Regions from separate parts of the Rhodoplanes sp. SY1 genome, predicted to be linked through region 2. Evidence: riboswitches for the same ligand, from Rfam matches in the RefSeq annotation. Region 2 holds a riboswitch; each other region holds the start of a gene.

Region 1 (5,554 bases), on a different contig from region 2:
GCGCGAGGAGCGCGTCGAGATCGAGGTTCTCCTCGCAGTGGTCGGCGAGCGCCTCGATGGCCGCCTCGGTGCGCTGCGCGAAGTCGAGACCGGACGCCTGCGCCCCGACCGACCGGAGCCAGTGGCCGCGGAACGCATCGGCGCCGAACAGGCCGTGCACATAGGCGCCGGCGACGCGGCCGTCGGCCGACACGGCGCCCTCGGGCCGGGCGCGCCCTGCCCCGTCGTCCAGCATCAGCCACGGTCGTGACAGACCCGGCCCCGTGGTGCGCCCCATGTGCATCTCGTAGCCGGTGACGCGACAGCCGCTGAGGCGATCCACCGCGTCGATGTCGACGAGGCGCTTGTCGTCGCCGATCTCGGTCTCGACGTCGAGCAGGCCGAGGCCGGCCGTCTCGCCAGGCGCGCCCTCGATGCCCTGCGGGTCGCGCACCACGCGGCCGAGCATCTGGAAGCCGGCGCACAGGCCGATCACGCGGCCACCGCGGCGCGCATGAGCGAGAATGTCGATGTCCCAGCCCTCGCGGCGCAGCACGTCGAGATCCGTGCGTGTCGCCTTCGAGCCGGGCAGAATGATCACGTCGGTGTCGACCGGGATCGGATTGCCGGGCTGGACGAAACGCAGCGCGACGCCCGGCTCGGCGGCGAGCGGATCGAGGTCGTCGAAATTGGCGATGCGCGAGAGCCGCGGCACCGCGACGACGAGGCCCCGTCCGCCGAACTCGGCGGAGCGCTCCAGCGCGAGCGAGTCCTCCGCCGGCAGCCGGTCGGCGATCGGGAACCAGCGCAACACGCCGAGGAACGGCCAGCCGGTCTGCGCCGTGATGGTCTTGACGCCGGGATCGAACAGCGAGAAGTCGCCGCGGAACTTGTTGACGATGTATCCCACCACGCGGGCGCGGTCGGCCGGATCGAGCAGCGCGTGGCTGCCGACGAGCGCCGCCATGGTGCCGCCGCGGTCGATGTCGGAGAGAATCACGACCGGCAGGTCGGCTTTCTCGGCGAGGTGCATGTTGGTGATGTCGGAGCGGCGCAGGTAGATCTCCGCGCCCGAGCCGGCGCCCTCGACCAGCACCAGGTCGGCCTCGGCGCGCAGCCGGTCGAGTGAGTCGAGGATCGCCGGCATCATGCCGTGGCGCATGCGGTGATAGATGCGGGCCGGGCAGTTGCCGAGCACGCGCCCGCGCAGGACGACCTGCGAGCCGATGTCGGTCTGCGGCTTCAGCAGCACCGGGTTCATGTGAATCGACGGCGCCGCCTTGCAGGCGCGGGCCTGCAGATGCTGGGCCCGGCCGATCTCGCCGTAGATGATTTCTCCATCCGGTCCCGGGGGGAGATCGCTGTCGGCCGCGACGGCGGCGTTGTTGCTCATGTTCTGCGCCTTGAACGGCCGCACCACGAGGCCGCGGCGCGTGAAAGCGCGGCAGAGGCCGGCCACCACCATGCTCTTCCCGACATCCGAGGCGGTGCCCTGGATCATCAAGGAGCGGGCGCGGCGCGGCAGCGGCAATGCGGCGGGCGTGAAGGCGATGCGGGAGACGAGGCCGGCGATCTGGGCATTGACGTCGATGGTCATGATCTGGTCCGAGGAGGCTTCATCTGATAACGCCGCGTCTGCTCGTGTCCGTCCCAGACCACGGGCCGCTCGAGCCACTTCTGGATGAAATTCCAGGCGCCGCCGTAGCCGTTGTGCGGCAGGGTGCAATCCGAGCAGTCCTTGCGGCGGATCCCATTGCGATCGGTAAAGACCTTGTAAGGACCGGGACAACGGTAAGCGATCAAGGGGCAGTAGCAGAACAGGCAGTTGAACTGTCCGCGCACGCCCGTGTGGCAGGGCAGGAACGGACAGGCCGTGTTGGTGAAGCCCTTGAAGGCTTCGTTGGTGGTGGTGTCCTTCGGCTGCATGCGAGGCCCGAGCAACAGCGAGCGCAGCGGCGACGTCGTCACCAGCGCGAAATGCGCGGCAGAGGTTCTGCCGGCAAGCGACATCGCCCGCCGACGCGATGCGCCGCGGATGCGGATGACGATCGGCTTCGCTCGAACGGCAAGGCCGCACGGGCATTCGCGCCACCGACCGACCCGATGCCGATCGTGCGCGGACCGATCACGTGAAAAGCGGAATCAGAATTCGATGATCATTAGCGCTCCCCTTTCGACCCGCCGTCGAACGGAATGGACCAGCGTCTTCGGCCGGTCTCCTGGCTCACGGATCATGGTCTCCGATCACCTTCCCGGGACATGGCCTGATGGCGTCCCAGTGGCTCCGATCGGCGACGATCCGTCTACAGTTGCGGGGGCAGCTGCGGCATTGGCGAGACGCTCGTGTGACGAACGTTCGCCGGACCGCATTCCCGTTTCACCTCTCGACGAGAGGCACCGAAGACGCCTTCAAATGAGCACGAAGGCGGCCGGGGTGCAAGGCCGGGCTTTTCCGGAACTGCGAGACCGACGGCTCACGACCGCGCCGATCCGGCCGTCGCGATCAGCGCGCCATCACGGCATCCGCGCGGACGGAACAGCTGGAGACGATGTGTGCGGACGCCGAGTCCGGCGAGCTCGCCGCCGCTCACCGTCAACGGCAAGATCGACCGCCGCGCCCTGCCGGTGCTCGCCGCCGCGGCGCCGTCGGCAGGACCCGCGTCGCTGCTGGAACGCCGGATCGCCACCGTGTTCGGCCGACTGCTCGGCCGCGCCGACATCCCGCCAACTGAGAGCTTCTTCGAGCTGGGCGCCACCTCGGTGCTGCTCATCGAGGCGCACGGGCGGCTGCGCGACGAGCTGCGAAGGAATTGCCTGCTCCACGGCGTCCGGAGAGACGAGCAGGAGCCTTCGAAGCCGAGACAGAGCCGGTCGGGCTCTCCGGTCGCGATGCAGAAATATCACAGCGTCCGGGAGCTAACCCGGCAGGGCTCATCCGCTCTTGCAATCGCGCCGAGATTGTTACGATATAACATTTAATTCAGGATCGAGGCGCCGACCGTCGGAGACCCAAGGGCCGGACGGTCGGAAAGCGCCCGCGGAGTCGTGCCATGTCGTTCTTTACGCAGCTCTCCGAGCTGCTGCTGACCCCCGTCCAGCTCGCCATCCAGGCGCTGTTCCTGCTCTCGCTGTTCGAGAGCGGGCGGCTCGTCGTGCAATGGGCCTTGCGGTGGCGCGGCCGCCGCGGCTTCCGCACGCCCGCGGCCGGCGGCTTCGGGGCGCTCGGCGGCGGCTACCCGCTGGCGCGGCGCTATGCGGACGATCCGGCGCTGACGCTCGACGAGCTCGACGTCGCCGCCATGAAGCAGCTCGAGCTGATCCGGGTGGCGACCCGGGTGACGCCGATGCTCGGGCTGATCGCCACGCTGATCCCGATGGGGCCGGCGCTCGTCGCCCTCACCCGCAACGACGTCGCCCAGATGAGCGAGCTTCTGCGCTCGGCCTTTGCGGCCGTGGTGCTGGCGCTCGCCGCCGCCTGCTTGTGCTTCTGGATCGCCTCGGTGCGGCGGCGCTGGTGCGCCGAGGAGCTGGTCGCGGTGAAGCGGCGGATCGAGGCCCGGCCATGACGCTGCGCATTCTCGAAGAGGACGAGGAGCTCGACCCGATCCTCTCGGTGGTCAACCTGGTCGACGTGTTCCTGGTGATGATCGGCGCGCTGATGATGATCATCGCCGTCAACCCGCTCAACCCGTTCGCGTCCGAGACGGCCGTCGCGGTGAAGAACCCGGGCCGGCCCGACATGCAGATCGTCGTCAAGGACGGCGAGAAGATCGAGACCTACACGTCGACGCAGGAGATCGGCAGCGGCGAGGGCGTGCGGGCCGGCATCGCCTACCGGCTGAAGGACGGCTCCTTCGTCTACGTGCCCGAGACTGCGCCGTCCGGCGGCGCCCCGGCCGCGACGCCCGGCCGCCGGATGCCATCGGGCCCGGCCGCCCCGCGCGGCCCCCTCCCCTCGCCCCGCCCCGTTCCGCCATCGCCCTCGCCGTGAGGCCCGCCATGCGTATCGCCTGCATGTCCCTGAACGCCGTTCTCCTGTCCACGGTCGCGCTGCTGCCCGCAGCCGCTCTCGCCCAGACGGCCGAGCCGCCACCGGCGACGCCGGCGTCATCGGGCGCCACGAGCGGCGCCGGCGGCGCGGGCGCGAGCGAGCCGGTGCTGCTGGAGACCGTGGTGGTGACGGTGCCGAAGCCGCGCGTGACGCCGGCGCGGCCCGCCTCGGGAACGGCGCGCGGCCCCCGCAGCGGCAGCACCGCCACGGCCGTGCCGGTCGCGGGCACCGGCTCCGGCACGGCCGACGGGGCGGCGCAGACCCAGCCGGTCAACCCGCCACCCTATGCCTTGCAGGCGCGCCGCGCGCTGCGCCGCCCCGGCGCCGAGTCGGTGGTCTCGGTGACGCAGCAGGATCCCGGCACCAAGTCCAATCTCCGCCAGGTGCTCGACGAGGTGCCGGGCGTGCTGATCGGCCAGCGCGGCGGCGAGAACAGCCTCGGATCGATCTCGATCCGCGGCAGCGACACGTCGCAGGCCGGGCCGCGCGGCGGCCGCGGCGTGCGCGCCTTCGCCGACGGCGTGCCGCTCGGCCGGCTCGTCACCGGCGTCACGCTGCCGCTCCTCGATCTGAAATCGACCGACTACATCGAGGTCTATCGCGGCGCGAGCAGCCTGCGCTACGGCGCGCTCGCCACCGGCGGCGCCTTGAACCTCGTCTCCAAGACCGGCCGCACCGCGCCGGGCGCGACGATCTCCACGGCGGTCGGCAGCAACCGCTTCCGCGAGAGCCAGATCGAGCTCGGTGGCTTCAAGGACAAGTACGACTTCTACGTCCAGGTCAACGACCACTTCGACGGCGGCTACGAGTTCAACTCGCGCAACTACGCGCCGCGCTTCAGCGGCAATTTCGGCTGGCAGCCGACCGACAACATCGAGAACCGCACCTATGTGGCGATCGGCAAGAACCTGCAGGAGCTGCCGACCTCGGTGCCGCTGAGCCAGCTCTCGCGCTATCGCCAGTCCGGCTACGACCCGAACAAGACCTCGTTCCCCTACGACCTGCGGGCGAACTACGAGTATCAGCGCGTCGTCAACAAGACCGTGATCCGCTCGGACCAGACCTCGGTCGAGATCGCGCCGTATTTCCTGCGCTCCGCCTTCGACCACCTGCCGAGCGCGTCCGCCGGCATCCAGGACGTGGTGTGGACCGACTGGGGCGTCTCGCTGCGCCTGGAGAACCGCAACGAGCTGATCGGCCGGCCGACCGAGCTGGTCTTCGGCTATCGCCCGACCTACGAGGACGCGAGCTACAAGACCTATCAGTGGGCCAAGGGCACGCGCGGCACGACCAAGGCGTCGCTGGTCTACGACGACGCCTTCCACGCCTGGTTCCACGAGGGCTACGGCGAGGCGGCGATCGAGGTGATGCCGCGCGTGAAGCTGTTCACCGGCGCCCAGGCGTTCTGGACCGACCGCAATTATCACGACGGCTATGCGGGCCCGCGGATCGCGTCGGGCACCGAGGCGAGCCCGGCCGGCGGGGTCGGCATCGGCCCGGCCTCGTCGAACGGGCTGCGCAACT
Region 2 (5,554 bases):
GTGGTCGACCGCACCGGCCGGCGCCTCGCCGACGAGCGCGCCGACACCCGCCGCACCCACTACGCCCAGTGGGGACCGCGCATCGCCGCCTGTCCGGACCAGCTCGCCTATCTGATCGTCGACCAGGACGGTCTGCGGCGCGTCGGCCCGACCGCGCTCGCCCCGGTCACGGCGCCCTCGGTCGCCGAGCTGGCGCGCCGGCTGGAGGTCGATCCCGCCGCGCTCGATGCGACGGTGCGGACCTTCAATGCCGAGGCGGCGGAGCGCGAGCCGGCGGTGCGGCCGCTGGCGGCGCTGCCGCTCGCCGCCTGGCCGCTGCTGCCCGGCCTCACCTTCACGCATTTCGGCGTCGCCGTGGACACCGGCATGCGGGTGCGGTTGCGCGGCGGGCGCCGCAGCGAGCGGGTGTTCGCGGCCGGCACCACGATGGCGGCCAACGTGCTGCGCCACGGCTATCTGGCCGGGCTCGGGCTCACGCTCGCGGCCGTATCGGGCCGGATCGCCGGCGAGGAGGCCGCCCGTGCCGCCGCGTGAGGTCGCCGAGGAGGCCGAGCGGGTGCTGCGGCTGTGCAGCGCCTGCATGTATTGCGACGGCGTCTGCGCCGTGTTCCCGGCGATCGCCGGCAAGGCGACCTTCTCGCTCGCCGACGTCGCCCATATCGCCAATCTCTGTCACGCCTGCCGTGGCTGCTGGCACGCCTGCCAATACGCGCCGCCGCACCCGTTCGCCGTCAACGTGCCGCAGACGCTCGCGGCCGCCCGTGGCCACACCTACGCGGACTTCGCCCGACCGCGCTGGCTCGCCGGCGCGTTCGGGCGGCACGCCTGGATGCCCGCGGCCGTGGTGGGCGCCGCCACGGTCGCGGCGCTTCTCCTGGTCGTCCTAACGGTGCCGCGTGAAACCCTGTTCGGGGTGCATCGCGGCGGCGGGGCGTTCTATCAGGTCGTGCCGTGGGGCGTGATGACGACGGCGGCCGGCCTCTCGTTCGTCTGGGCCGTGGCCGCCATGACGGCGTCGACGGTGGCGTTCTGGCGGGCGATCGCGCCGCCGGTCTCCGCCCGGGTCGTCAAGCGGGCGCTGTGGCCGGCGCTCTTCGACATCGTGACGCTGAGCAATCTCGGTGGCGGCGGCCCCGGCTGCAACGACGTCGACGGCCGTTTTTCGCGCGAGCGGCGCATCGCGCATCACGTGATGGTCGGCGGCTTCGCCCTGACCATCCTGTCGACGCTCTCGGCGGCACTCTGGCATCACGTCGCCGATGCACCGGCGCCCTACCCGGTCTTCAGCCTGCCGGTGCTCGCCGGCACGATCGGTGGCGTCCTGATGCTGGTCGGCATCGGCGGGCTCGTTTCGGTCGAGCTGCGCACCGACACGGCGGCGACCGAGCCGGGGGAGACGCGGCTGAACCTCGTCTTCCTGGTGCTGCTCGGGCTCGTGGCGGCGAGCGGGCTCGCCGTGCTGGTGTTGCGCGAGACCGTGCTGATGGGCGTCACGCTGACGCTCCATCTCGGGCTCGTCACCGGCTTCTTCCTGGTGCTGCCGGCGAGCAAGATGATGCACGCACCCTACCGAGCGGCGGCGCTGCTGCGCGCCGCCATCGATCGCATCGCCTCACCGCCCCGGCGCAGCGGCGGCGAGTGAGCGGCAGGCGGCGGCGAGCCGCGCGAAGGCCAGCTCGTCCGCCGGCAGGCCGAACCGGTACCTGTTCGGTGTATGGGGAAAGCCGCGCACCAGAATGCCGGCATGCGCGAAGGCGTCGACGAGATCGCGACCCGGCGGGCCTTCGGCGAGGACGAAGAGATCGGTGCCGCCGAGGATGCGCAGGCCGCCGCTCACGAGCATCCCCTCGAGTCGGGCGCGGTCGGTGGCGAGCCGCGCCCGCATCGCCGTCGCCCAGGCCGTGTCGAGGAGCGCCGCGGCCGCGATCGCGCAGGCCGGACCCGACACCGGCCAGTCGCCGAGCCGCCGCCGCCACGGCATCGCGGCCCGCTCCGCCACCGCGACGAAGCCCACCCGCAGCCCGGCGAGGCCGTAGAACTTGCCGAGCGAGCGCAGCACCACCACGCCGTCCGGCAGCCGGTCGGCGGCGAGCAGCGACAGGTCCGGCGTAACGTCGGCGAAGGCTTCGTCGACGATCAGCTTGCGGCCGGCGGCAGTCCACGCCTCGGCGAAACCGAGGAGCGCCGCGCGCGAAACGCTCGCGCCGTCCGGATTGTTGGGGTTCACCAGCACGACGACGTCGAGGTCGCGGGCGGCCGGGTCCGGCAGCGCCGGCAGCGGCCGCACCGTGGCGCCGGTCTCCTCCCAGGCGGCGGCATGCGACGAGTAGGTGCGCCCTACCACGCCGACCCGCAGCTTCGGTCCGAGAACCACCGGCAGCAGCCGGATGGCGAGCTCGCTGCCCGGCACCGGCAGCAGCGCCGTGCCGGCCGGCCGGCCATAGGCCGCCGCCGCCGCATCGGTCAGCCGGTCGAGGTCGCGGCCGAGCGGCAGCCGGCGATACGCCTCGGGATCGACCGCCGGCACCGGATAGGCGTGCGGATTGATCCCGGTCGACAGGTCGATCCACGGGGGCGGGGCGTCCGGATAGAGCCGCTCGGCCTCGTCGACACGCCCGCCGTGCCCGCGCAGGATCGCCTCGTTCCTCGGCTGCATCGGCCCGCCCAATCGGTCGTCTCAGATCGATCTGCCCGAGTCCGCCGCGGACTTCGATCCCGCTGGCGGCCGTCGAGGCCGGCGAGGCTTAGCCCGCCGCCCGCCGCGGTGCAATCGACTGACCGCGCCGCGACCTGTACGGGCAACAACGGACAGTCCGATGCTTGCGCCGGCACCCGCCGTGCGCCTAATGTCGCCGCGATGGTTCCTCGCGCCGCTGCTTCGACGCGAGGTGAAAAGGGAATGCGGTGCGGCGCCCCGCGGGCGCTCAGGCCGCAACTGCCCCCGCAACTGTAAGCGGCGAGGCTTTCGCGCGAGTTCGTCACTGGCCGCAGTCTCCCCCTCCGATCGGGACTGCGCGACGGCCGGGAAGACGGCGCGGGAGCCGCCGAGCCGCGAGTCAGGAGACCTGCCATCGAGGTGGCGTGCGCGAATGGTTCCGGGCGGGGTGTTCCGGGGCCTGACGAGGCGCATGCGCAACCGGCGGGAGGGTTCGCGTGCACATCATGGAAGGCTATCTGCCGGTCGGGCATGCCGCCGGCTGGTTTGCGGTGTCCGCCCCCTTCGTGATCGCCGGGGCGGTCCGGATTCGGCGCATCCTGCGGGACGAGCCGCAAACCAAGATGATGCTCGCCGCGGCCGGCGCCTTCACGTTCGTCATGTCGGCCCTGAAGATCCCGAGCGTCACCGGCTCGTGCTCGCACCCGACCGGGACCGGGCTCGGCGCGATCCTGTTCGGCCCCGCCGTGATGGCGGTGCTCGGCACGATCGTGCTCGTCTTCCAGGCGCTGCTGCTCGCCCATGGCGGTCTGACGACGCTCGGCGCCAACGTGTTCTCGATGGCCATCGTCGGACCGTGGGTGAGCTGGGCGGTGTGGCAGGTCGTCACCCGGCTCGGCCTGGGGGCGAGCGTCGCGGTGTTTTGCGCCGCCATGCTGGGCGACCTCTCGACCTATCTCACGACCTCGGTGCAGCTCGCGCTCGCCTATCCGGACGCGAGCTCGGGCGTGCTCGGCGCCGTGGCGAAGTTCGGCGGCATCTTCGCCGTCACCCAAATCCCGCTGGCGATCGCCGAGGGCCTCTTGACCGTGGTGGTGATCAACGCCCTCGCGGCCTCGCCGGGCCTCCTCGGCGGGATGCGGAACGGCGTGCGCGGCCTTGCCGGGGGGACCGAACGATGATCGCGAAGCGAACCTCGTGGCTGCTGATCGCGCTTGCGGCCGCCATCGTCGCCGCGCCCCTGCTCCTGCCGGGCATCGAGGGCGAGTTCAAGGGCACGGACGATCAGGCGGTGAGCGCCATCGCCGAGGCGCGCCCCGGCTACGAGCCGTGGTTCAAGCCGCTGTGGACGCCGCCCAACGGCGAGATCCAGAGCCTGCTGTTCGCCCTGCAGGCGGCGCTCGGCGCCGGCGTGCTGGGCTACGTGATCGGCCGAAGGCACGGCCGATCGTCCGCGTCCGACGATGTCCCCCGTCGATAGGGCGGCCCATCTCAACCGCTGGCGGACGCGTTCGCTCGCCGAGAAGTCCGTCCTGGCCTTCGGCATGATGGCGCTCGCCCTCGCCTTTCCGCCGTTTCCGGTCGCCCCGGTGGCCGCCGTCGTGATGACGGTGGCGACGCTCGTCGGGGCGCGGGTGTCGCCGCGGACCTGGCTCGCCTGCGTGACGGCACCGTTCGGCTTCCTGCTGATCGGATCGCTGTCGCTCGCGCTGCAGGTCGGCACCGCCGGCATCGGCCTCGCCCCGGACGGCCTCATGACCGCAGCCGGAGCGACGGCACGCGCGCTGGCGTGCGTGACGGCGCTCCTGTTCCTCGCCCTGACGACGCCGGCGACCGATCTGGTCGCCGGTGCGCGGCGTCTCGGCCTGCCCGGCGAGATCGCCGAGATCGCCCTCCTGATGTACCGGTTCCTGTTTCTCCTCGGAACGACCGCGCTGGCCATGGACACGGCCCAGGCGGCCCGGCTCGGCCATGCCGGCGCCCGGCGCCGGCTGCGCTCGCTCGGCGGGCTGATCGCCAACCTGCTGCCGCGCTCGCTCGACCGGGCGCGTCGCCTGGAGATCGGCCTCGCGGCGCGCGGCTGGACCGGCGAGATGCGGGTGCTGTCGCGCCGCGCCGCCGTGTCATGGCCGGCGCTGGCGCTCGTCCTCGCGATCGAAGCCGGTGTCGCCGGACTGGGGCTTTGGGCGCGGTGAATCTCCTCGAAGCCCAGGCTCTGACCTACGCCTATCGGGACGGTGGTCCGGCCCTGTCGGACCTCGATCTCGTCGTCCGGCGCGGGCGACGTCTCGCCATTCTCGGCCCCAACGGCGCCGGCAAGACGACGCTGCTCCTGCACCTCAACGGCACGCTCCGGCCGCAGCGCGGCCGGGTGCTGCTCGACGGCGCACCGGCCGGTTACGGCCGCGCCGACCTGACCGCCTGGCGCCGCCGCGTCGGGCTGGTGCTGCAGGACGCCGACGATCAGCTGTTCGCCGCCTCGGTCGAGGAGGACGTCTCGTTCGGGCCGCTCAATCTCGGGCTCGCCGACGACGCGGTGCGCCGACGCGTCGCCGACGCGCTACACGTGATGGGGATCGGCGACCTCGCCGAACGGCCGACCCACATGCTGTCGTTCGGCCAGAAGAAGCGCGTCGCCATCGCCGGCGCCGTCTCCATGCGGCCCGAGGTGCTGCTGCTCGACGAGCCGACCTCGGGCCTCGACCGCGCCGGGCGCGACGGCCTCCTGGCCGCGCTGCAGGCGCTGCACACCGACGGGGCGACGCTGGTGCTCGCGACCCACGACGTCGACCTCGCCTACCGGCTCGCCGACGACGTCGCGCTGTTCGCCGACGGGAAGGTGCTCCGCCAAGGGCCGGCCGAGGAGGTTCTCGCCGACCGCGCCGCCATGGCGGCGGC
Region 3 (5,554 bases), on a different contig from region 2:
CGTCGTCGGGGAGGCGCCCGCCGTTCTCGCTCTTAAGGTGCTCGTCGACGATCTCGCGCAGCTTCGCCGACAGCGTGTCGGCCAGGACCTCGGCGCGCGCGGTGCCGTGCTCGCGCACGATCGCCCGCACGGCGTCGACATGCTGGTCGACCAGCGCGAGCGGGATGCGCTTACTGTCGATGGTGCGCTCGATCAGCCGGCACAGGCTCGCCGCCGCCGCGGCGGCGCGCGGAAAGCCGAGCGTCGCGGCCTGGCCCTTGATGTCGTGCGCGGCGTGATAGAGCGCCTGCCGGGTCTCGGCGTCGAAGCCCTTCGCCTTGACGGCCTTGCGGGCCGCGTCGAGGCGCTCGCACTCGTTGTCCATCCAGCCGGCGAACTCGCCGGAGAGGGCGGCGAGCGCCCGCTCGGCGTCGGCGACCGGATCGGGCAGGCCGGGCGCGGCATTGCGGGCCCACGCCTTGCGCAGGAGATTCTTCGGCACGATCACGGCGTGGTCGCCGTAATTGGTCACCTTCGGCGCGTCCGGAGTCTTGCTCGACGAAGACTTGCTCGACGAAGACTTGCTCGAGGAAGACTTGTTCGAGGAAGACTCGCCAGCCGACGTCTTGCCGGTCGGCTTTCCGGTCGGCTTTCCGGTCTTGCCGCCGCCTCGCCCGGAGGTCATCGGGTCACCCTGTTCACTCGGTGATCTTCACCCGCTCCAGCAGCGCCTGCTGCGGGATGATCTCGGCCTTCGCCGTGCCCTTGCGGCGCTCGACGCCGACATAGTTCGGGTTCACCAGGCGTCGCCGGTCGGGGCCGAAGAAGGTCTTGGTCTTGATGAAGGGACGCGGATTCACGACCACGGTCAAGATGCGCTGGTAGAGCGCGTTGGCCGAGATCGGCTTGACCAGGAATTCCGTCACGCCGCAGTCGCGCGCCGCCATCACGCGCTTCTTCTCGGAATGGCCGGTCAGCATGATGATCGGCACGAACGGGTTGGCGTTGGCGCCCGGCTGGCGGATCATCTGGGTGAGCTCGAGCCCGTCGAAGATCGGCATCGCCCAGTCGGTGATCACGATGTCCGGAATGTTGTGCGTGAACGCCTCGAGGCCGGCGGCGCCGTCCTCGGCCTCGTAGACCTCGCGGGAGCCGAAGCCGTGCAGCAGCGTGCGCAGGATGCGACGCATGTGCGCGTTGTCGTCGATCAGAAGAAACCGCAGCCGGTTGAAGTCGATGCGGACCATGGCTCACGCGAGACTGACACGATGCCTGAAGGATCAGGCTCGATCCTGCCCGCGAAGCTTTAAGGAAGGGTTTAGGTTAACCGGGCGGGGGCGGACGCCATTCGGTTGTCGATATCAGAGCACGTCATTCCGGGGCGCCGCGCAGCGGCGAACCCGGAATCCAGCCCCGCAGTCCGTGCATGCCACTGGATTCCGGGTTCGCGCCTTGGGCGCGCCCCGGAATGACGGAGCTCGTCGCCTCAATGGCTGAACTGCTCGCGCAGGATGCGCTCGTCGAGATTGTGGCCGGGGTCGAACAGCATCAGCATCTCGATCGCGTGGTCCATGCGGATCTCGACGTGCTTGACCGAGCGCACCTCGTCGTGATCGGCGACGGCGGCGACCGGCCGCTTGTCGGCCTCCAGCACCTCGATCGTCACCACGGCGCTGTCGGGCAGGAGCGCGCCGCGCCAGCGCCGCGGCCGGAACGCGCTGATCGGGGTCAGTGCGAGCAGCGGCGAGCCGATCGGGATGATCGGTCCGCCGGTCGAAAGATTGTAGGCCGTCGAGCCGGCCGGCGTCGCCACCATGATGCCGTCGGCCGTGAGCTCGCGCAGCCGCATCTTGCCGTCCACCATCACGTCGAGCCGCGCCGCCTGGTAGGTCTGGCGGAACAGCGACACCTCGTTGATGGCGCGGTGCTCGTGGCCGCCTCCGTCGACGTCGAGGGCGCGCATCAGCAGCGGGTGGATCACGGTCGCCTCGGCGTCGTGCAGGCGCTCCTTCAGCCCGTGCTCGTGATACTCGTTCATCAGGAAGCCGACGGTGCCGCGATGCATGCCGTAGATCGGCTTGCCGGTGCTCATGAAGACGTGCAGGGTCTTGAGCATCAGGCCGTCGCCGCCGAGCGCGACGATGACGTCGGCCTCGTGCGGATCGACATTGCCGTAGCGCTGGGTCAACCGGGCGAGGGCCGCCGTCGCCTCGGGGGTCTGGCTCGCCACGAAGGCGATCCGCTCGATCTCGGCAGGCAGATGGGTCATGCGCGGCTCGTGCGGCGGATCGTTCGGTGGTTCGTGCGATACCGGCGCCGCACCGCCGCCGACGCGAAGGAGTGGCGATGGAACGGGTGGTGTTCGTCTATACGACCTTTCCGGGGCTTGTCGAGGCGGAGGAGACCGGACGCGCGCTGGTCGAGGCGCGGCTCGCCGCCTGCGTCAACATCCTGCCCGGCATGGTCTCGCTCTATCGCTGGGAGGGCGCGATCGAGCGCGGCGAGGAGGTCGTGATGCTGATCAAGACCCGGGCGTCGCGCGCCGAGGCGGTGCGGGCCGCCGTCAAGGCGCGCCATTCCTACACGACGCCGGCCATCCTGGTGCTGCCGATCGAGAGCGTCGACCAGGCCTATCTCGGCTGGCTCCTGGCGGAGACCAAGGCGGACGACGCCGAGGACTGAAGACCCGTGTTCCAGGATGCTCCGGACGCCGTCATTCCGGGGCGCACCGAAGGTGCGAACCCGGAATCCAGCGGGCGAATCCGAAGGACTTGGTTGGATTCCGGGTTCGTGCGCCTCACGGCACACGCCCCGGAATGACTCTTCCGGGTGTGGGCTTCGCGCAACACTTCTCCGGCTAATGCACTCGGGTCGGGGCCTGCACGATTGACGCGCGGGGCGCGGGCGACCGAAGGTGCGGGTGTGCTGGTTCCCGGCGGGCGACCGCCGGGAGGAAAGAGGGAACACGGAACGCGCCCCGCGAGGGTCGTGAAGCCGTGGCTGGACCCGCAACTGTGAGCGGCGAGCCGCATCCACCGTGGCCACTGGGAAACCGGGAAGGCCGGATGCAGCGACGACCCGCGAGCCAGGAGACCTGCCCGCACAGTCACCCAACCGGTGGGCGGGAAGCCCCATACGGAGCGGTCTTTCGCAGCGGTGACACCGTGACCGGCGCGGGGACCGCTATGCTCGTTCGTCTCGTGAAGCGTTTGGACACCGATCGGCCGGGACGGCCGGACGGGCGTCTTTCGCGTCGGCTCATGCAACGCGAACCGCATGACCCTTTCGCGAAGGACGACAGGAATGACCCACGACCATTCGAACCGCGCTAGGGCGGCCCGCGCCGCCGGCCTCGCCGTTCTGCTCGGCAGCACGGCGTTGCTCGGCAGCGCATTGCTGCTCGCCGGTGACGTGCAGGCCCAGCAGGCGCCGGCGACGACCGACACCGCGCTGCCCGACCTCTACGTCACCGCGACGCGCCTCGGCGGCGGCGCCGGCGGCGCGCTCGGAATCACGGGTGCGTCCACGACCGTGATCACGGCCGAGGAGATCGAGCGCTCGCCCGAGCAGACCATCCCGGGCATCCTGGCCCGCGAGCCCGGTGTCCAGGTCTCGAACCTCTACGGCGGCGTCAACGGGGCGCGCGCCACCGTCGACATCCGCGGCTTCGGCGCCACCGGCGCCCAGAACACGCTGATCCTGATCGACGGACGCCGCGTCGATCTGCCCGATCTGCAGACCTTCGACTGGGGCTCGGTGCCGATCAACGCGGTCGAGCGCATCGAGGTGACGCGCGGCAACTCCGGCGGCGTGCTGTACGGCGACGGCGCCGTCGGCGGCGTCATCAACATCGTCACCAAGAAGGCGACCGGACGGCCGAACGGCGCCCGCGCCGAGGTCGCCTACGGCTCGTTCAACCAGGTCGAGGGCAGGGGCACGGCCTTCGCGTCGAGCGGGCCGCACGCGCTGGCGCTCTATGCCAATGCGGTGCGCTCCGACGGCTATCGCGACAACGGCCAGTATCATCAGACCAACGCCGGCGGCGACTATCGCTACACCCGCGACTGGGGCAGCTTCTATCTGAACACGACGCTGAGCGACCAGGTGCTCGGGCTTCCGGCCGGCCGCCGCGTCGACCCGACGCTCGGCCTGAATCAGCTCGCGACCGACCGCCGCGGCACCAACACGCCGTGGGACTTCGCCAACCAGCAGCAGGCGACGGCGACCACCGGCGTGACCTACGACCTGACGCCGGGCGCCGAGCTGATCGTCGACGGCGGCGTGCGGGTCCGCAAGCAGCAGGCGGCCTATTTCCCGTCCTGCCTCGACACCTTCACGGGCGTCTACAACTCGGCCTGCCGGCAGCAGATCGGCTCCGCCTACGACACGTCCTATTTCGAGTCCTCGCTCGTCACCTCGTCGGTGACGCCGCGCCTCAAGGTCGACACGACGGCGTTCGGCCTGCCGCTGAAGTCGCTGAGCGGCGTCGACGTCTATCACACCGACTATTCGTCGCCGCGCGCCCTGACGGAGGGTGCGGCGCCGCTGCACCAGTACGATCTCGACCAGACCTCGCTCGCCGCCTACACGATGAACACGGTGACGCTGTTCTCCACGACCGACGTCTCGGTCGGCGGGCGCGTGCAGCGGACCTCGCTGTCGGCGCGCGATGCCGTGAACGCGGCGGCACCGGGCTATCTCTACTTCGGCTTTCCGACCGTCGTGCAGGCGAACCCGCTCGACGACACCCAGACCAACCGCGCCTGGCACATCGGCATCGAGCACCGCTTCAACCAGCAGCTCACGCTGTTCGGCCGTACCGCGCAGAGCTTCCGGGTGCCGAATGTCGACGAGCGCATCGGCAGCGCGCCCTACGGCATGCCGAGCAATTTCGCGCTGAAGACCCAGACCTCGCGCGACTGGGAGGCGGGCGTGAAGGTGACGGCCGGCCCGATGTTCCTGCAATGGAGCATCTACGACATGGTTCTGGAGAACGAGATCTTCTACTCGCCGTTCACCACCACCAACGTGAATCTCGATCCGACCCGGCGCTACGGCTCCGAGGCGCTGGCGACCATGCGGGTCTCCGACACGGTGCGGCTGAAGGGCAGCTATGCCTATACGCGCGCCGTGTTCCGGGAGGGCGTCTATGCCGGCAACGACGTGCCGCTCGTCGCGCGCAACACGGCGGGCGTCGGCGTCGTCTGGAACATCCTCGACAGCCGCCTGGTGTTCACCGGCGACGTGCGCTTCGTCGGCTCGCGCCGCATGGACAACGACAGCCGCAATCTCCAGCCGATGACGCCGACCTACACGATCCTCGACGCCAAGATCGCCGGTGAGTGGGACCGCTACTTCTGGTCGTTCGCCGTGCAGAACCTCTTGAACGAGGACTATTTCGACTACGCGGTCGCCAGCCCCTATCCGGACGGCTTCGGCAGCAAGTACGGCGTCTACAACGCCTATCCGCAGCCCGGCCGCACCTTCGTCCTGCGCGTCGGGGCGAATTTTTGAAAGATCGTCGTCGTTCTTTGGGCAGACGACAGATTCACCTCTCCCCAGCGGGGAGAGGTAG
Region 4 (5,554 bases), on a different contig from region 2:
GCTCGAACGCAGCATGCCGGCGAGGCGAAGCTGGGTGAGGCCCGGGAGGCGCAGCTCGACGCCGTCGAGCGTGAGGCCCTCGGCGGTGGTCGCCAGCCGGCCCCGGATGGTCTGATACGCCGTGCCGCCGACGACGAGCTGGTCGACCTCCAAGGTCGCCGCGACCGGCATCGGCGGCGCGATGGCGCTGGTGAACCGACGGAGCGCATCCGGCCCCGCCGCCGGTTGCCCCGCAGCCGCGGAGGCGACGCCATCGAGGCGATCCAGGTCCACATGGCGGCCGACGACGGATAGATCGAGCCGCGGGAAGCGGCCGAGCACCAGGTCGGCCGACCCGGCGAGCCGGACGGCGCGCTCCTCCGCCCCGTAGGTCACCTCGGCCTGGGCCAGCTTCACGCGCGACGGCGTCGCTTCGACCTTGCCGGCGACGCGCCACGGCTCGCGGGGGCGGCTCGCGGCGACGCCGAGCGGCGCGCCGGCGGGCCGCGACAGCGCGAGGTTGCCCTCGTAGCGCGGGCTTCCGGCGAGCCACAGCGTGCCGTCGGTCTCGACCGCGAAGGGCTGGTCGAGCGGATCGACATTGAGGCGCAACCGCACGCCGCCGTCGGCGCCCGCCCGGCCGGCGCCGACCCGCACCCCGTAGACGCGGCCGCCGGTGACGAAGGCGCCCTCGCCGCGCAGCGGCCCGGCGAGCGAGCGCAGGTCGCCCTTGAACGAGACGGTGTCGAGCGTGACGGTGCCGCCGGTCGCCGGATCGGCCAGCACGGCGCGGCCGTTCTCGACGACGAGACGCTCGACCGACAGGACATCGGGATCGAAGCCGGAGGGCAGCGCGCCGCCGCGCGCGCGGCCGCCGGCGTCGAGCGACAGATCGAGCTGCGGCGAGTCGAGGGTCAGCTCGGAGACCTTCCACTCGCCGCGCATCAGCGCGCCCAGCGCCAGCTCCACCCGCATGCCGCGGGCGCTCATCCGCACCCCGCCGGTGGCGAGCGCGACGCTCTTCAGGTCGAGCGAGGGGGTCGGCAGCAGGCGGACGTCGATCGGCCCGGTGATGGCGACCGGCGTGCCCACCGCGCGGGTCGCCTCCGCCTCGATGCTGTCGCGAAACCCGTCCCAGTCGACGAAATGCGGCCCGACCAGCGCCGTCACCAGCGCCAGGATCATCGCCACTGCCAGGCCGAGAAGGGTGGTCTGCACCGAAAGCGCTCCGGACCGCTGCCCGGGGACGTCCCGCTCACGGCGCGACAGCGTCGCCGCCGTCCGGACATCGCGACCGCCGTCGCTGCATACCGCTGCAGCGAAAAGCGCCGTCGCGCGTCCCGGAGTCGAGGAGCCCCCGAACTCGAACTCTCGCGGGAATCAGCGGCGATTATATGTCGCCACGGCACTTTACCGGCAAGCGTTGCGGCACATTGGTGGGGAAGCGCGGCCGCGTGTCCCGGGCGCGGCGCCAAGCGCCGCGAACCGGGACCCAGGGCGATCAGGCAAGGAATCCGCCCCGGCGCCTTCCGAGCCGCCGGTTGTGCGGCCCCTGGACCCCGGCTCTGCGGCGCCTCGGGCCTGTGGCCAGATGCGCCTTGTCCGGGGCACGAGGCTGCGAGTCGGGACGGCGGCCTCGACCAAGACGATGCGCCGTCGTCCGCGATCTCACGTCTGCGACACGAGGTCCGCCGGCACGATCTTGCCCGGATTCATCAATCCGGCCGGGTCGAGCGCGTGCTTGATCGCCGCCATGGCGGCCAGCGCCGGGGCGCCGAGCTCGGCCTTCAGGTATTTCATCTTGCCCTGCCCGACGCCGTGCTCGCCCGTGCAGGTGCCGTCCATGGCGAGCGCGCGCTCGACCAGCCGCTCCAGCAGCGCCTTGGCGCGCTTGACCTCGTCGGCGTCGTCCATGTCGACCAAGAGGCCGAGATGGAAGTTGCCGTCGCCGACATGGCCGACGATCGGCGCGACGAGGTTCGACGCGGCGATGTCCTCCTGGGTCGCCACCACGCATTCGGCGAGGCGCGAGATCGGCACGCAGACGTCGCTCGCCACCGACTTGGTGCCGCGACGAAGCGCGCCGGCCGCCCAATAGGCGTCGTGCCGGGCCTGCCACAGCCGGGTGCGGTCCTCGGGCCGGGTCGCCCAGTCGAACGGCCCGCCGCCGTGCTCCTGCGCGATGTCGCCGAACTGCGCCGCCTGCTCGGCGACGCCGGCCTCGCTGCCGTGGAACTCGACCAGCAGCAGCGGGACCTCCGGCAGGTCGAGCTTCGAGTAGGCGTTGACGGCCTTCACCTGGAGCTGATCGAGCAGCTCGATGCGGGCGACCGGGATGCCGGTCTGGATCGTCGTGATCACTGTGTTGCAGGCCGCCTCGACGGTCGGGAACGGGCAGATGCCGCCGGCGATCGCCTCCGGGATGCCGTGCAGCTTCAGGGTCAGCTCGGTGATGATGCCGAGCGTTCCCTCCGAGCCGACGAACAGCCGGGTGAGGTCGTAGCCGGCGGCCGACTTCTTGGCCCGCGTGCCGGTGGTCATCAGCTCCCCGTTGGCCAGCACCACCTTCAGGGCGAGGGTGACGTCCTTCATGGTGCCGTAGCGCACCGCGTTGGTGCCCGAGCAGCGGGTCGCCGCCATGCCGCCGAGCGCCGCGTCGGCGCCGGGATCGAGCGGGAAGAAGAGGCCCTGGTCGCGCAGATACTCGTTGAGCTGCTTGCGGGTGACGCCGGGCTCGACCACCACGTCGAGATCCTCGGCATGGACGGCCAGCACCTTGTTCATGTCGCGGGTGTCGACGCAGATGCCGCCGAACGGCGCGTTGACCTGGCCTTCCAGCGACGTGCCGGTGCCGAACGGGACGATCGGAACGCCGGCGGCCGCGCAGATGCGCACGATCTTTTGAACATCGGCCGTGCATTGCGGAAACACGACGGCATCGGGCGCCTCGCTGGGCAGCCAGCTCGCCATGTTGCCGTGCTGCTCGCGGGTGGCCGCCGCCGTGGTGAGGAGGCTCGGGCCGAATTCCTGCGCCAGCGTGGCGATCACGGACTCGACGGCGGAACGCGACGGCCGGACCGAAGCCGGCGCCGCGGCCGGGTGGGCAAGCGAAGTCATGGACGGTCAAACGCCTTTTCGGGTGTGCGGTGCAGCGTCGCAAAGCGGACACGGGCTCGCGACTTCGTCATGATTCGCTGCCATACTGGATTTATGAACATCATGCTCGACCATGCCGACCTGAAGCCGGTGTTCTTCGCTCCGTTCGTCTCGTCCGTCATGCGGGTCGAGCCGGACTGGATCGACTACAACGGCCACCTCAACATGGCCTATTACAACGTGCTGTTCGATCGCGCCGCCGACGAGGTCCTGGCGCTGATCGGCGCCGGCACCGACTATGTCGACCGGCAGCGCCATTCGTATTACACGGCCGAGACCCACGTGCGCTACCTGCGGGAGCTGAAGGCCTCCGACGCGGTGCGCGCAACCTTCCAGCTCCTCGACCACGACGCCAAGCGGCTGCACTATTTCGAGCAGCTTTTCCACGCCGACGAAGGCTGGATGGCCGCCACCCTGGAGGTGATGGCCCTGCACGTCGACATGGACGCGGCCCGCGCCGCCCCGGCCCCGCCCCTGATCGCCGCCCGCCTCGCCGAGATGAAGGCCTCGCACGCCATGCTGCCCCGCCCCGAGGCGGCCGGCCGCCGCGTCGCCATGCCGGCGCGGGTGTAGGCGCAGAGGACTACTCGCCGTCCGACGTTCGCCGCGTCGTTACCTCTCCCCGCGTGCGGGGAGAGGTCGACATTCGCGCGCCCAGCGCGGATGTCGGGTGAGGGGGCGTCGCCGCGAGTCTCTGCTTTGCGGAAGCGCCCCCTCACCCGTCTCGCCGCTGCGCGGCGAGCCAACCTCTCCCTGCGCGCGGGGAGAGGGAACCCTCCCGGTGCCGCCAGCCTGCATCGAGCCGTTCTTGTGCCGGGCAACCCGCCGTGGTTTAACGCCGATGTCGTCGGTGCCTCCACCCGGAGGTGAAACGGGAACACGGTAAGGACGTCCTCCGATCCGGACACGTTCGAAACCGCGGCTGCCCCCGCAACTGTGAGCGGAGCTCCTCGTCCGAACGCCACTGGCCGCTGCGGCCGGGAAGGCGGACGAGACCTGATCCGCGAGCCAGGAGACCGGCCGGCGACAGGCACGTTCGGTCGACGGTGGGTCGACGGAGGATTCCCCTTGAAGCTGTCCGCCGCGGCCCGCTCCGCCGTCGCCGACCCGCTCGCGCAGCGGGACCGCTCGCGCGACATGGTACGTGAAAACACCGCCCGCGACGCATCCCGCCGTCGGGCATTGGTGATCCTCACGCTGTCGGCGCTGGTCGCCGTGCTGGTGCTGCTGTCGCTCGGTCTCGGCTCGGTGCGGCTGTCGCCCACCGAGGTCGCGACCGCGCTGTTCGGCGGCGGCAGCGAGGAGAGCCGCATCATCGTCCAGGAGATCCGGCTGCCGCGGGCGATCCTCGGCGTCGCGGTCGGCGCCGTGCTGGGCCTCGCCGGCGCCGCCCTGCAGGGGTTGCTGCGCAACCCGCTCGCCGCGCCGGAGCTGTTCGGTGCGCCCCAGGCGGCGGCCTTCGGGGCCGTGCTGGTGATCGCCACCGGGCTCGCCGACGTGCTCTCCTTCGCGCTGCCGCTCGCCGCCATCGCGGCCGCCTTCGTCTCGGTGTTCGTGCTGCTGGCCGTCGCCGGCCGCAATGCGAGCCTGCTGCTGCTGATCCTCGCCGGGCTCGCGCTCTCCGCGCTGGCCGGGGCCGGCACGGCGCTGACCATGAATCTGGCGAAAAATCCGTTCGCGGCGTTGGAGATCTCGTTCTGGCTGCTCGGCTCGCTGGAGGACCGCAGCATGCGCCACGTGGCACTGGCGCTGCCCTTCGTGCTCGCCGGCGGCGCGCTCCTGCTGTCGCAGCGCCACGCCTTCCGGGTGCTGAGCCTCGGCGAGGAGACGGCCGCGAGCCTCGGTGTCGACGTCGCCCGCACGCGGCTTCTCGTGATTCTCGGCGTGGCGCTCGGGGTCGGCGGCTCGGTCGCGGTGTCGGGCACGATCGGCTTCATCGGCCTCGTCGGGCCGCATCTCGCCCGCCCGCTGGTCGGCCCCGATCCGGCCCGCCTGCTGGTGCCCAGCGCGCTGCTGGGCGCCGCGCTGCTCACCGCCGCCGACATCGCGGTGCGGCTGCTGCCGGCCACCACCAGCGTGCGGGTCGGCGTGCTCACCGCGCTGATCGGCGTGCCGTTCTTCCTGTGGCTGATCGTGCGCGAGCGGCGCTCGCTCGGCGGAGGCGTGTCGTGACCGCGCCCTATCTGGTCGCCGAGGAACTGACGGTCGCGGTCGGCGGACGCGACGTGATCACGACCCTGTCGGTGGCGTTGCCGCGCGGACAGCTCGTCGCCCTGGTCGGCCCCAACGGTGCCGGCAAGACGACGCTGTTGCGCGGGCTCGCCGGCCTCGTGGCCTCGCGCGGGGAGCTGACGGTCGGCGGCGAGGCCGTGGCGTCGCTGGCGCCACGTGAGAGAGCGAAAAGGTTCGCGTACCTGCC

What was found. Region 2 has a riboswitch for cobalamin ahead of ABTU92_RS21055 (energy-coupling factor ABC transporter permease). Riboswitches for the same ligand answer to the same signal wherever they lie in the genome.
Region 1: it holds a riboswitch for cobalamin, as region 2 does, so the genes downstream of both, ABTU92_RS03405 (cysteine-rich small domain-containing protein) here and ABTU92_RS21055 (energy-coupling factor ABC transporter permease) in region 2, are expected to answer to the same signal.
Region 3: it holds a riboswitch for cobalamin, as region 2 does, so the genes downstream of both, ABTU92_RS16855 (TonB-dependent receptor) here and ABTU92_RS21055 (energy-coupling factor ABC transporter permease) in region 2, are expected to answer to the same signal.
Region 4: it holds a riboswitch for cobalamin, as region 2 does, so the genes downstream of both, ABTU92_RS17990 (FecCD family ABC transporter permease) here and ABTU92_RS21055 (energy-coupling factor ABC transporter permease) in region 2, are expected to answer to the same signal.

What each region holds. Positions count from the first base shown of each region.
Region 1 covers NZ_JBEOMB010000009.1:30,742-36,295, forward strand. The annotation lists gene ABTU92_RS03400 (cobyric acid synthase) at 1-1,576, opposite strand, end outside; gene ABTU92_RS03405 (cysteine-rich small domain-containing protein) at 1,573-1,989, opposite strand; cobalamin riboswitch at 2,171-2,396, opposite strand; gene ABTU92_RS03410 (phosphopantetheine-binding protein) at 2,533-2,958, shown strand; gene ABTU92_RS03415 (MotA/TolQ/ExbB proton channel family protein) at 3,030-3,545, shown strand; gene ABTU92_RS03420 (DUF2149 domain-containing protein) at 3,542-3,970, shown strand; gene ABTU92_RS03425 (TonB-dependent receptor family protein) at 3,979-5,554, shown strand, end outside.
Region 2 covers NZ_JBEOMB010000089.1:921-6,474, forward strand. The annotation lists gene tcuA (FAD-dependent tricarballylate dehydrogenase TcuA) at 1-534, shown strand, start outside; gene tcuB (tricarballylate utilization 4Fe-4S protein TcuB) at 521-1,642, shown strand; gene ABTU92_RS21050 (aminotransferase class I/II-fold pyridoxal phosphate-dependent enzyme) at 1,613-2,656, opposite strand; cobalamin riboswitch at 2,842-3,088, shown strand; gene ABTU92_RS21055 (energy-coupling factor ABC transporter permease) at 3,163-3,837, shown strand; gene ABTU92_RS21060 (energy-coupling factor ABC transporter substrate-binding protein) at 3,834-4,136, shown strand; gene cbiQ (cobalt ECF transporter T component CbiQ) at 4,120-4,851, shown strand; gene ABTU92_RS21070 (energy-coupling factor ABC transporter ATP-binding protein) at 4,848-5,554, shown strand, end outside.
Region 3 covers NZ_JBEOMB010000061.1:6,775-12,328, forward strand. The annotation lists gene ABTU92_RS16835 (Hpt domain-containing protein) at 1-664, opposite strand, end outside; gene ABTU92_RS16840 (response regulator) at 678-1,226, opposite strand; gene ABTU92_RS16845 (NAD kinase) at 1,466-2,248, opposite strand; gene cutA (divalent-cation tolerance protein CutA) at 2,326-2,661, shown strand; cobalamin riboswitch at 2,889-3,096, shown strand; gene ABTU92_RS16855 (TonB-dependent receptor) at 3,283-5,493, shown strand.
Region 4 covers NZ_JBEOMB010000064.1:113,152-118,705, reverse strand. The annotation lists gene ABTU92_RS18005 (AsmA family protein) at 1-1,197, opposite strand, end outside; gene ABTU92_RS18000 (FAD-linked oxidase C-terminal domain-containing protein) at 1,648-3,096, opposite strand; gene ABTU92_RS17995 (thioesterase family protein) at 3,199-3,708, shown strand; cobalamin riboswitch at 3,967-4,175, shown strand; gene ABTU92_RS17990 (FecCD family ABC transporter permease) at 4,273-5,307, shown strand; gene ABTU92_RS17985 (ABC transporter ATP-binding protein) at 5,304-5,554, shown strand, end outside.